Regions from separate parts of the Exiguobacterium sp. s138 genome, predicted to be linked through region 3. Evidence: a T-box and tRNA genes for the amino acid it is inferred to sense, from the RefSeq annotation. Region 3 holds a T-box; the other regions hold tRNA genes.
The links. The T-box of region 3 lies ahead of argS (arginine--tRNA ligase). A T-box ahead of a tRNA ligase gene usually reads a tRNA of that ligase, here a tRNA-Arg.
Positions count from the first base shown of each region.

Region 1: it has a tRNA-Arg gene. The T-box ahead of argS (arginine--tRNA ligase) is inferred to sense a tRNA for this amino acid. The anticodon was not compared.
Region 2: it has a tRNA-Arg gene. The T-box ahead of argS (arginine--tRNA ligase) is inferred to sense a tRNA for this amino acid. The anticodon was not compared.

Region 1 is NZ_JACSMW010000005.1:75,301-79,550, reverse strand. It holds gene KNP91_RS11755 (hypothetical protein) at 22-1,044, opposite strand; gene KNP91_RS11750 (hypothetical protein) at 1,074-1,586, opposite strand; tRNA gene KNP91_RS11745 (tRNA-Arg) at 1,701-1,774, opposite strand; gene KNP91_RS11740 (metallophosphoesterase family protein) at 1,841-2,347, opposite strand; gene KNP91_RS11735 (XTP/dITP diphosphatase) at 2,354-2,950, opposite strand; gene rph (ribonuclease PH) at 2,947-3,699, opposite strand; gene racE (glutamate racemase) at 3,690-4,250, opposite strand, start outside.
Region 2 is NZ_JACSMW010000003.1:163,130-167,379, reverse strand. It holds gene KNP91_RS08155 (gluconeogenesis factor YvcK family protein) at 1-435, shown strand, start outside; gene whiA (DNA-binding protein WhiA) at 432-1,388, shown strand; gene KNP91_RS08145 (hypothetical protein) at 1,470-1,706, shown strand; gene clpP (ATP-dependent Clp endopeptidase proteolytic subunit ClpP) at 1,822-2,433, opposite strand; tRNA gene KNP91_RS08135 (tRNA-Arg) at 2,587-2,662, opposite strand; gene KNP91_RS08130 (RNA polymerase factor sigma-54) at 2,830-3,972, shown strand; gene KNP91_RS08125 (glutaredoxin family protein) at 3,969-4,232, shown strand.
Region 3 is NZ_JACSMW010000004.1:56,290-60,539, reverse strand. It holds gene KNP91_RS10420 (GGDEF domain-containing protein) at 1-1,414, opposite strand, end outside; T-box leader at 1,540-1,761, shown strand; gene argS (arginine--tRNA ligase) at 1,818-3,500, shown strand; gene KNP91_RS10410 (hypothetical protein) at 3,531-4,136, shown strand; gene KNP91_RS10405 (metallophosphoesterase family protein) at 4,208-4,250, opposite strand, start outside.

The DNA.
Region 1 (4,250 bases), on a different contig from region 3:
TGAACGAGCCATTCCCTTGAATTAAAGAAGCAAGGCCTGCTCGTACTGTTTTCCTTCCGGTAACAGGAAATGGACAGCCTGATAAATCTTTTGCGCTTGTCCGCTCAAGTCAGGTGGCGGAGTTTCCGAGGCAAAGTCGGATTCCGCCAATTCTTCGACCGCATCCACCCATTCCTGCCATCTGTCTCCCTGTTCCAGCACTTCGGTCGGAAAGACGATTTGATACCAGTTCATGAACAACAGCGCCTTAAATGGATCCATGCGCTTCAGCCTGAAGGTTTCGTTATTGAAAGACTGCAGTTCAAGCGCCTGTCTCGTCACATGTCTCTCGAGTTGCTCCGGACTTTCAAATTCATGATCCACCCGGATCGATGGAATCCGGATCCGGACGGGGAAAAGTGCACGATCCGCCGGAAGTTGCGGAAGCAATGTCTGGATGACGAGAGCACTCTGTTTGTTAACATCTTCTCCCGTGAAATAATCCTCGATGAGATAACGGACGAATGAAGGATCTGCCTGTAAATCGAATTGCCCGATCAAACGAAACTGTTCGTCCATCGTCCCGAGCCGGTAACGATCGACCCGATCCCCTGGTACTAGCCGTAAATGGGATTGTTCCCGTACCTTCACATATGAGGAATCATCCGTCTGCCCGATGTTACCTTTCTTACGTGAAAGCGACTGGGTCATTTCGTCTAATTTCAAGGCGAGACCGTAAGGAAGATAGGGAGAGGCTGTCCGCAGGGCCAGATCAAAGGAATACCTCTCTCCCTTCTCGTACATGAAGAGTGCGATCAGTTGCTCGACACCGTCCACTTCAAGGAAAGGGTTCACCACTTGCAGATAGGCTTCCACCTCTTGATCGTTTGTCAAAAAAGCTTCCTGAATTGTATAGAGCACATAAAGAATATCCTCTTCTGTTTCTAAACTTTTCAGTCGTTCCAGCTCAGTTGCCAATTCGTCCTGACTCAATCTTGCGAGCCGCTTCCGCTCATCTGACAACGGTTGTTCCATCCAACGTGATTGCGACTGCTTCACGGTCATCCCACCTTCTTCATATCTGTCTTACTTCCTTACTTCGTGAACGGATCCAGTAAAGACGTCCAGTTCGTAATCGCTTCCTGTAACTGTCCTGCCTGTTCGATTCCCATTTTATTCAATGTGTCCAGGGAAACATCGGTTTCCAGCAACCGTGTGATATCTTCCGATTGATTCACGTACTGCTCCAATTTTTCACTCAAGTTCTTCAGTTCCGCCGGCGGAGTGTCTAAATTAGCAAGCCGTTCGTCAATTTTGTTTAATTCTTCGTTCAACTGTTGAACTGTTCCGTCAGTCTGGAGTTTTTCAATTTGCTGATCAAGAGCCTGTTCCGGATTTGCGGCATCCCGCGCTTCAGTCGCTGCTTGATCGAGTTTCGTCGACAATTCAGATGTCACCTTGGACGTGTCCTGGGCAATATCTTGCAACTGACCTGCATAATCAACGCTGTTTTTTACGTCCGTCACTTGCTGTTTCGCCTGATCGACTGTATCTGTAACCTCGCTGCATCCGGCTAAAGCCACGGTCAGTACGAGGATTCCACTCATTTTCTTTAACACCTTCATCATCCCTTTCAAGTTCATAATACCTTAAGTATACTCGAAAAAACGGATAAAAAAAAGAGACCTCCCTCATAAGGGAAGTCTCTATTTTAATTATAGTGTCCCAAGAGGGATTCGAACCCCCGACCGACGCCTTAGAAGGGCGTTGCTCTATCCAGCTGAGCTATTGAGACGTGTCAACACGAATAAACTATACTAAAACAATTCTTTCGTGTCAATCACATTTGGTAAAACTCTTTTTAAAGTGTACCGTCGAGGTACAAAGCATTGATTTTTTCACCTGTCAGATCATAAAAATCGACTGTGAATTGATCATTTTCAACCGTCAACAACGCATACGTCTTTTCCGGGCGATGGCGCGGCATCCGGATCGAGCCCGGATTGATGAACAGTTTCCCGTCCCGTTGCTCGGCTTTTGCAACATGCGAATGACCGTACAGAACGATTGCTGCCGCTTTTTGATCGGCATGGTGCACCAGCTGGTCGAGGCTGTACTTGACGTCTTGCCGGTGTCCATGGACACATAAGACACGAAACGATCCAAGTTCCTCGATGACTTCATCCGGGAAGTCATTCCCGTAATCACAGTTCCCTTTGACAACACGATAGGGATATAACGATTCAGTCGTTCCTGTCAGTTGGGAGTCCCCGCAATGAAAGGCGAAATCTGCTTCTTGGTGGCGGTTGAATATCGTCAATAGTTCCTGATCGAGACCATGGCTGTCACTTACGATTAACGCTTTCATCTAAAATCACTCTCCCAAAAAAGTAGTTAATGCCGCTTCAAGTTTTTTCAAAGCCTGCCCACGATGACTGATGGCTGCCTTTTCACTTTTTGTCAATTCAGCTGCCGTCTGATTCAACGATGGAATCAGGAATAACGGATCGTAACCGAAACCGTTTGTCCCTTTCTGCTCAAATCCGATTTGACCTTCCATTGTTCCCCGAACGGTCAATGTTTCCCCGGACGGTTTTGCCAGTGACAAGGCACAGACAAAACGGGCTGTCCGTCGATCAGCCGGTGTGTCCGCTAATTTTTCCAACAACAATGCGTTATTGGCAGCATCTGATTTATCCTCTCCGGCAAACCGGGCAGAGTAGACGCCCGGTGCGCCGTCCAGTGCATCGACTTCAAGTCCGGAGTCGTCCGACAAGACGGCGTGGCCAAAATAAGCTGCCGCTTCTTTCGATTTCAGTTCCGCATTTTCTTCAAAGGTTGATCCAGTCTCTTCCGTTTCCGGTGCCGTGTCGTAATCGAGTAACGATTCGACATCGTATCCGAGTCGTCCAAGCATCGCTTGAAACTCACCGACTTTACCAGCATTTCTTGTCGCTACGATGATTTTCATTTGTGCTCCACCTCTTCTCCGACATACCACCACGAAGCCCCTAACGATTGTTCAGCCGCGTGAAGGAGTTCTTCAATACCCTTTTCCCCAAGTTCAAGCATATCGAGCATCTCTTTGCGAGAAAAGGTTGCTTCTTCCCCTGTCGCTTGCAGTTCGACGATTTTTCCGGATGAGGTCATGACAAGATTTAAATCGACATCGGCTGCTGCGTCTTCTTCATAACAAAGATCAAGCAATAACTCCGTCCCGACTTTCCCGACCGATACTGCTGCAATTCCTTCTTTGATGGGGGTATCCGTCAGCTTACCGCTTTGAATCAATCCGTCGACTGCCAAGACAAGTGCCAGGAAACCGCCTGTAATAGCCGCTGTACGCGTCCCGCCATCTGCTTGCAGCACATCACAATCAATCCAAACCGTCCGTTCACCCAATTTTTCGAGATTGACGACGGACCGTAACGCCCGGCTGATCAATCGTTGAATTTCCATCGTTCGTCCCGTCTGCTTTCCCCGGACGGCTTCCCGTCCCGTCCGTTGTGCTGTCGCCCGCGGCAACATCGCATATTCGGCATTGATCCATCCGTGACGTTTCCCCCGTAAAAACGGCGGCACTTTTTCTTCCACCGTCGCGGTGCATAAGACACGTGTATCCCCGACCGATATCAGTACCGATCCTTCTGCATGCTTATTGACATCGGTCTCGAGCTGAATTTTCCGCATGTCCGATTGTGCCCGTTGATCTAAACGCATTTTTCTTCCTCCGTTCCTAACACTAACCGTTTCGCTTGGACCGGATGATGTAACCAGTCACTGGCGATTCGTTCAAAAGAGCGTGTATCGCCGGTCGCATGATAGACATGTTCCGGAATACGATCAAGATCTGCCGTGATGCCGTTATAATCAAGCAAGGCACTGACTTCAAGCGCCGTCTCGTCTCCTGAAGAAATCAGCTGGACGTTTGGTCCGATGACTCGTCCAATGACTTCTGCCAGTAACGGATAATGTGTACATCCTAAAATCAATGTATCCATATCATAGGAAAGCAACGGCTTTAACGTGTTGGCGACGACACGTTCAACATATGGTCCACTTGTCTGAGACGATTCAACGAGCGGAACAAACGGTGGACAGGCAAGCGACTCAACGACGACCTGCCCTTCGACGTGACGCAAGGCTTTCTCATACGAATTGCTTTCAATCGTCATTTTCGTACCAATGACGCCGATCCGTTTCGAGCGTGTAACCTTGACTGCCGCCCGTGCTCCAGGATCGATGACACCGATGACGGGAATCGACAGTTT
Region 2 (4,250 bases), on a different contig from region 3:
AGTCTCTATACGAGTGTCATTCCGAACGTCCTGATCGAAGAAATCCGGGACGCGATCAAACAGTCACTCGCACCGGTCGTCTATATTTGTAACGTCATGACGCAGCCGGGTGAGACGACAGCCTTTACGGCAAACGATCACCTGAATGTCCTGGAAAAGTTCCTCGGCAAAGGGGTCATCGATACGATCATCGTCAACAACGAATCGATTGATGTCAGTTACCTGCGGAAGTATCAAAAAGATCATGCCGACATCGTGACCTACGATGAATCGAGTTTTGAAGAAGCTGGAATTGAAGTACTCGCGGACGATATTGTGGATTATAACCACCACTTCATCCGTCATGACTCAGACGCCGTGGCAAGCCTGGTCATGCGGAAAGTCCTATCCATCCGACGTGTGCGTCAATTCGAAGGGAAGGAGGAATTGACGTGAGTTTTGCATCAGAAGTCAAAAAAGAATTAACGCAAATCGCCATCACCGATCACGAAATGAAGGCGGAACTCGCCGCTTTGGCCCGGATGAACGGAGCCATCTCATTCGGACTCGGACGTGGTCTGACACTGGATATCTCGACGGAAAACGCATCGATTGCCCGCCGTATTTATTCCTTGCTCAAACGGGCGTATGCCGTCCATCTGGATTTACTGGTCCGGAAAAAAATGCGCTTGAAGAAAAATAATGTCTACATCGTCCGCGTTAAACAACAAGCGGATAAGATTTTACAGGACCTCGGGATTTTAGGGGAAGGATTTACGATGATCCGTTCAATCAGCGATTCGATTCTCAAGGATGAACGCCGTGCCCGGGCGTACCTGCGCGGCGCCTTTTTAGCCGGCGGATCGTTAAACAATCCGGCGACGTCTTCGTACCATCTGGAAATCTTCAGTCTGTACGAAGAACATAATGCCGCCTTGCGCAGCCTGACAAATCAGTTTGATTTGAATGCAAAAGCCATCGAACGGAAAAAAGGACATATTCTCTACATCAAGGAAAGTGAGAAGATTTCTGATTTTCTGAAGCTCGTCGGAGCGACGTATTCGATGTTACGGTTTGAGGATGTCCGGATTTTAAAAGATATGCGGAATTCAGTCAACCGGCTCGTCAACTGTGAGACGGCAAACCTCAACAAGACGGTTGGGGCGGCACTGCGCCAGGTCGAGAACATCAAGTTTCTGGAACGGACGGTCGGACTCGACGTTTTGCCGGATAAATTAAAAGAAATCGCCATCTTGCGGGTCACACATCAAGACGTGACATTACAGGAGCTCGGTGAGATGGTCGAGAGCGGTTCCATCTCGAAATCCGGGATCAATCATCGATTGCGCAAGATTGATCAAATCGCGGATAAAATCCGAAACGGGGAGTCGATGACCGGGGCTCTTTAGGGAGTAACTTGCGAGATGAACCATAGTCTACTATAATATATAGTCGATGCAACTAAATGTTCGAATTAAGGAGTTTTTGAAATGGCTAATGAGAAAAAACGTATTTCGCTGACAGTTGATGCGAAGTTTGATGAAGTGCTTACGAAAAAAGCGAAAACGATCGGTGTACCAAAAAGTACGCTCGTCGCCTTTGCGACATCGTTGTTCCTGAAGCAATTGCAGGCGGAAGAAGAACTTTCACCACATGCGAACGGAATCTACACATTGATTCGCGAAAACCACGATATCGTGTCTGATATCACAGATTTGATCGACTAAAAAATAGGACTTCTGTCCGCGTCTGTTCTGAGAAGAGTGACGCAAAGGACAGTGGTCTTTTTTTGTACACACAAAAAAACCGTCCTCGCAAATTGCGAAGACGGTCAGGTGAAGATTAAGCACGTTCCATGACGCGGTCGATTAAACCGTAGTCAGCTGCTGCTTGAGCAGACATGAAGTTATCGCGCTCTGTATCACGCTCGATGACTTCAAGTGGTTGTCCTGTGTTTTCAGCCATGATTTTGTTGAGGTGCTCACGCATTTTGATGATGCGTTCCGCATGGATTTTGATGTCCGATGCTTGACCTTGTGTACCACCGAGTGGTTGGTGAATCATGATTTCAGCGTTAGGAAGAGCAAAACGTTTTCCTTTAGCGCCGGCTTGGAGCAAGAATGCACCCATTGAAGCAGCCATTCCGATACAAATCGTTGAAACTTGTGGTTTGATGAAGTTCATTGTATCGTAAATCGCCATACCTGCTGTGATTGAGCCACCCGGGCTGTTGATGTAAAGCGAGATTTCTTTATCTGGATCTTCTGCTGCTAGGAAAAGTAACTGGGCAACGACTGAGTTGGCGACGTTGTCGTCAATCGCGCTCCCGAGAAGGATGATCCGGTCTTTGAGCAAACGTGAATAGATATCGTAAGCACGTTCCCCGCGGTTGGTTTGTTCGATGACTGTTGGAATTAACATAGTCTTTGCCTCCTTATGGTTGGTATGTAGCACATATTCGACTTGTCCTTATCATAATCCTTTGGTCAATATTGGTCAAAAGATACGCTGTTGGTTTTATATATTTTTCCTGAAACAGTGGCTACTAAACATATCAGTATAGAAAAAAGGCAATACCGTAAACGGCATTGCCTGAAGATTCAAGTATGGTACACCCGGAGAGATTTGAACTCCCGACACCTGGTACCGGAAACCAGTGCTCTATCCCCTGAGCTACGGGTGCATGTTTGTACTGAACAATTAATAGTATACCGACATTTTTTCAGAAAAGCAATACTAGATTTGCGAGTTTATTGATTTTTTGTCAAAACGTAAGAGACGATGGAAGACGTATCCTTCCTATATAATGAAAGTGGAATTACATTAAACGAGGAAACGGGAGGTGAGCGGATGGAACAGAGACAGGAACAAGCGCAACGTCTTGTGATGTCGGCAGCCCAGTTGTATCAATTGACGGTTTTGGAAGAAACGCAGGCGGAACTCGAGGAGCGGCTGTACCGGATCATCCGTCGTGCCGGACGCAGCGAACATAATGGAAGAAAAATGATTCCGCCGGATTTAGAGCAGGTTGCAGACCGGATTGATTCGTTTGAAGCGGAACTTCTTCAGCAAATACGTTTAGAATCGGTCAGACAGGAAATAAGATATATGGCGGAACAACTCATCATGTACTTAGACGCGGATGGATTACTCAGAACGACAGACGCACGACTGGCGACCTTGCTCGACAGTGAGGAGACGATCATCAAACAGGCACGGCAACTGCTCCAGCAATGTGAACCAACCGGAATTGCGGCACGCTCGGAAGCGGAGTGTCGCTTGTTGCATGCCATCGAGCTCGAAGATGACCGTTTGATGGATTTGCTTACTGCACTGTCGGACGGACAGCCGTTAAAAGCCGTACTGGATGATGAAACAGAGCGGCGACAGATGAAGCAAAAGATGGAACGGTTGCCGAAGACACCGGTCTTACCAGTATCCACCACCATGACGATACCGGAAGCCGATATCAGTTGGTCGGACGATCAGGTGCAAATCCAGTGGTCTTCCTTGCCGATTGATACGTCCTGGACGGATCTCGCGGAAGCAAAACCGTTTCTCAGCGCTTATGAACGACGGCGTAACACGTTGCGTGCAATCCTCGATGTCATCGTGGAACGGCAAATGCGCTGGTTCAAAGGAGAGCTTCATTTGGAGCCGTTGACGAAAAAAGAGGTAGCCAAACAAACGGGATACCATCCGTCGACGGTTGGTCGGGCAATCGTCCACAAAACGATTCGGACGATCCATGGAACGCTCGAGCTTGAAAATTTTTTCGTCTCGAAGACGCAAAGCGGCACATCGAGCTTTTTAATCAAAGCCCGAATCGCACAATTGATTGAGGAAGCGACCTCGCCGCTGTCGGATCAACAGATCGTCAACCGTCTCGACCTGGAAGGCATCCGGGTCGCAAGACGGACAGTCGCGAAGTATCGAGCGAGTATGAACTTGACCCGGTCCGACATGACGAAACGACGAGAGGCGAATGAATGATGCCATCAAAAGAACACACGACCTTAACACTGTATTCACGTCCCGGATGTACGCTATGTGAGGAAGCCGCCTTCTTACTTGATTTCGTGCTCGATGAATTTCCGGATTGGACATTCGAAGAAGTGAACATTGAAGAAGATGCTGCGCTCAGTCTCCGGTTTTTATATGAAATTCCTGTCGTCATGCATCAGTCCGAAATTTGGAGTTATGGCAAATTCGAGACAGAGGCGATAAGAAACCGCTTACTTGAAAAAAGTTAAAGGCGAGGCTTGAATCCT
Region 3 (4,250 bases):
CGCCGTACCGTGCTGCGAAGACATTGTGCTTTTTCTGCTGGATGGACCGGATTCTGCGACCGAGTTCACGCAGGACGAGGTCACCGACCTTATGCCCGTATGTATCGTTGACATACTTAAAGTGGTCGATATCAAATAAAACAATCGACAACGGATAACGGTCGGAAGCAAACTGTTGGGCCCCTTCCTCGTAAAAAGCACGGCTGTTGGCGAGTTCCGTCAAGGCATCCGTCCGGCTTTCGGCGTACAGTTGATACGTTTCCCGTGAACGGTGCACCACCCGGCAAAAAATGCGTAACAAACGCGAAAGCTCGTCTGCACTTGTCGCATCATAGGCATCGGCAATTTGATGGAACAGAACGATCGATACATCGACATCTTCGTTCGTAATCGACGGAATGGCAATCATCGAATGACGGTCAACGGGTAAATCGATTTGAATATCCGAGCCCCAATCGCATCGGAGACCGTGGATGATTGGGGTGTGTAACTGTTCGGCCGACAGGGAATGGAATAGAGGCAACACGTCAATGATTGTCTTCGTTCGTATGTTGTAGATCGTTTGCTTACGCTGTTGCTGAATCGATATCCATCCTTCTGAGAAATCAATCAGGTGTGGCAAGTCGCATAATAAGGAATCAATCGTTTCTTGTTCAAACCGGGAAATCAGCAGGTGTTCTTTTGCGTCATCAAACCGTTTGGCTTTCTCATTCGCTTCAATCGTCTCCACGCGTTGTTGGAGCAAACGTTTGAATAAAAATAAAATCAGTGTCGAGACAGATGCGGCGATGAGCGGATTCTCATCGTAAAACCAGATTCCGAGCAGGGCACATAAGATGCTGATACCGTAGACCAGCGTCTGCAGGCGGACAAGGCGGACCCAATCATATTTTAAGTAGAGGATCCGGTTGACGAACCGGCACTGGAGATAGGAAACGAGCATCACGGTCGTTAAATATCCGAGAAGCGGAAGGAGCGCTTTCGAGTAAGTAAAACCGGTCCCAATCGGTCCACCGAGTGCTAAATAGACAAGGGATGGACAGGCGAGATAAACCAAATCAAACAGAACGTTGATTGGATACAAGTATAAAAAGCGTTGACGGCGAATTTCTTTTTTGTGAGAAAAATATTGAAAAATGATGATACCAATCTGACTGAGAAGGATGGACGGCCCTAATCCGTAGTTAAGGAAGATGAATAAGATGATTCCTTCCTGAAACGTATAATAAATGCCTCCCCGCCGGATGTTGTCGAACTGAAACAGGATGATGAGTGCAAGAAGGTAGGCGGCATTGCCGAGTGAGAGTGGGAAGTCAATGAGTGTCGGATGTGTAAGTAAAGTGAAGGTAAGCAGGCTGGCGACGAGACACAAGACGAGCCAACTGTTTCGTGCCACTTTTTGATAGTAGACCATGGTGCGTCCCCCTCCTTTAACAGTCCTTCCCTACTTATACCCGTTTTGTGGAAATTATGATAAGGGATTTACAAAAAAATAAGGTTGAGAGAATGGGGTGAATTGCGTATAATGTGAAAGATATCAGACAATCGATGACGAAGAAAGTAACGATAGGATGTAATCGACCAGCGAATCAGGGAATGGTGGAAGCCTGAACAGATTAGACCATCGTGAAACGCACTTCCGAGATGCTATCCGAATCCATGTGATCAGGCCTAGCCGGGGGAACCCCGTTATCCCCGTTAAAGTGGGTGTCGTACCGTCGACACCAAGAAGAGTGGTACCGCGGTCTTTCCGTCTCTTTGCGTGTTGCGCAAAGGGCGTTTTTTATTGGAAAAAATAATTGTTTGGAGGAAATAAAATGAGTTACAAGCAACAGTATGCCCAAGTATTACACGATGTGATCGGTGACGCCCTGTCACAAGAAGAGATTGAACAACTGATCGAACAGCCGAAGCACGAGGATCACGGAGACCTGGCTTTCCCATGTTTCCAACTCGCAAAAGCCTTCCGCAAAGCTCCAATGATGATTGCGACGGAACTGGCTGAAAAAATCGATAACCCGCTGTTTTCAAACGTCCAGGCAGCCGGACCGTATGTAAACGTCTTTCTGAACCGGGAAGTGGTTTCGCGTGAAATCATTAAACGTGTCTTAGAAGAACAACAGGCATACGGATCAAGCGAACCGAACGGAAAAACGATCGTCACGGATTTCTCATCTCCGAACATCGCAAAACCATTCTCGATGGGACATTTGCGTTCGACGGTCATCGGAAATGCATTGAACCAGATTTCACGGAAAAAAGGATATGAGGTCGTCGGCATCAACCATTTAGGAGACTGGGGAACTCAGTTCGGTAAATTGATGGTTGCCTACAATATGTGGGGGAAAGAAGAAGATGTCCGCTCTGAGCCGATCAAAGAATTGCTGAAACTGTACGTTCGTTTCCACGAAGAAGCGGAAGAAAACCCAGGCTTAGAAGACGAAGGTCGGGCTTGGTTTAAAAAACTCGAGCAGGGGGACGAACAGGCGACAGCACTTTGGACATGGTTCCGTGAAGTCTCACTCGTCGAGTTCAGCCGTGTATATGAAATGCTTGGTGTCAGCTTTGACAGCTTAAACGGAGAAGCCTTCTATAATGATAAAATGCAACACGTCATCGACTTATTGGAAGAAAAAGATTTGCTCGTCGAGTCGGAAGGCGCAATGGTCGTCGACCTTGAAGCAGAAGGCATGCCTCCTGCCTTGATCAAGAAAAAAGACGGTGCGACACTGTATGCGACACGTGATTTGGCGGCTGCCGTGTATCGTCTTGAGACTTACGGCTTCGAACAGGCGTTTTATGTTGTCGGCGGCGAACAAGCCCTTCACTTCAAACAACTGTTTGCTGTCCTGAAGAAACTCGGATTTGAAAATGTTGACGGCATGCACCATGTTCCGTTTGGTTTAATCATGAAAGACGGGAAAAAGATGTCGACACGTAAAGGACGGATTGTTCTGCTTGAAGAAGTGCTTCAAGATGCAATTAACGTTGCCAAACAAAACATCGCTGAAAAAAATCCGAACCTTGCCAATGCAGAACAGACAGCACGCGAAGTCGGTGTCGGCGCCGTCATTTTCCATGATTTAAAAAATGAACGCATGAACAACATTGAGTTTGATCTCGAGCAGATGTTGAAATTTGAAGGAGAAACCGGTCCATACGTCCAATATACGAATGCACGGGCAAATTCACTGCTTCGTAAAGGTGCTTATGACGGATCAGCGTTCAACGGAAGTGTGGATGATTATTCATGGGGTGTCGTATCGATGCTGAACCAGTTCTCGGCTGTCATCGACCGGGCGTTTACACGCCGCGAACCGTCGATCATCAGCCGTTATGTCCTTGATTTGGCTCAAAGCTTCAATAAATACTACGGACAAGTTCGTGTCCTCGAAGACGATGCGGAAAAACAATCTCGCCTCGCACTCGTAAAATCGGTTACGATTGTATTGACGGAAGGATTACGCCTGCTTGGCGTCGGCGCTCCGGAAGAAATGTAAAATAAATCAGATTAAAGATGGGGTTATCATATGAACAAAGAGACAATGGAACGGTTACAGCACGCATCTACACAAATGAACCAGGAAGACTTAGCTGCATCGATCGCTTTTATTGCTGACTTTCACGGAAAAGTCGCTGCATGGCTTCCGGGCGAATCAGTTGATTTCGTATTCGATTTCGTGACAGCACCAGGAGCTGATCAAATTGCTCCAATCAGCGGTGACGCACTCGATACGAAAACCAACTTTGAGTTCTTCATGACGAAAAAGCAGACACGCAAAAAACTCGGTGAGTTGCTGGCGTTATGGAAAGCACCCCGTACAAAAGAGACGTTGAACCAGATTGATGCGATCGGTTTGAAGAAATGGTTGGCCCGCAATGAATTTCGTTCGGAAGACAAGCCGTGGGACTATTTGAACCGTCTCCATGTCCTGTTATTCCTTGATCAGATGACGACGGTCATCGATGATCATCAGTTGACGACGTTATACGAACAATTGGTCCGGAAAACACCGGTTCCGACAAGCTTCGTTCGTCGTCAAGGTGAAGTCCGTCACGTCGTCAACCAGTTTGCCGATAAGACAGAGTTCACACAAGTGGATTTAGTTCGTGCTTCTCTTGTCCGTTATCTGTAACAGCGGATAACTCAAAATCCCCCGTTCCTTCACGAATTGTGAAGGAACGGGGGATTTTTCATGTCAGGCAGTCATTTGGCTCGATAAAACGTGATGGTTTCGGTCGTCGTATCG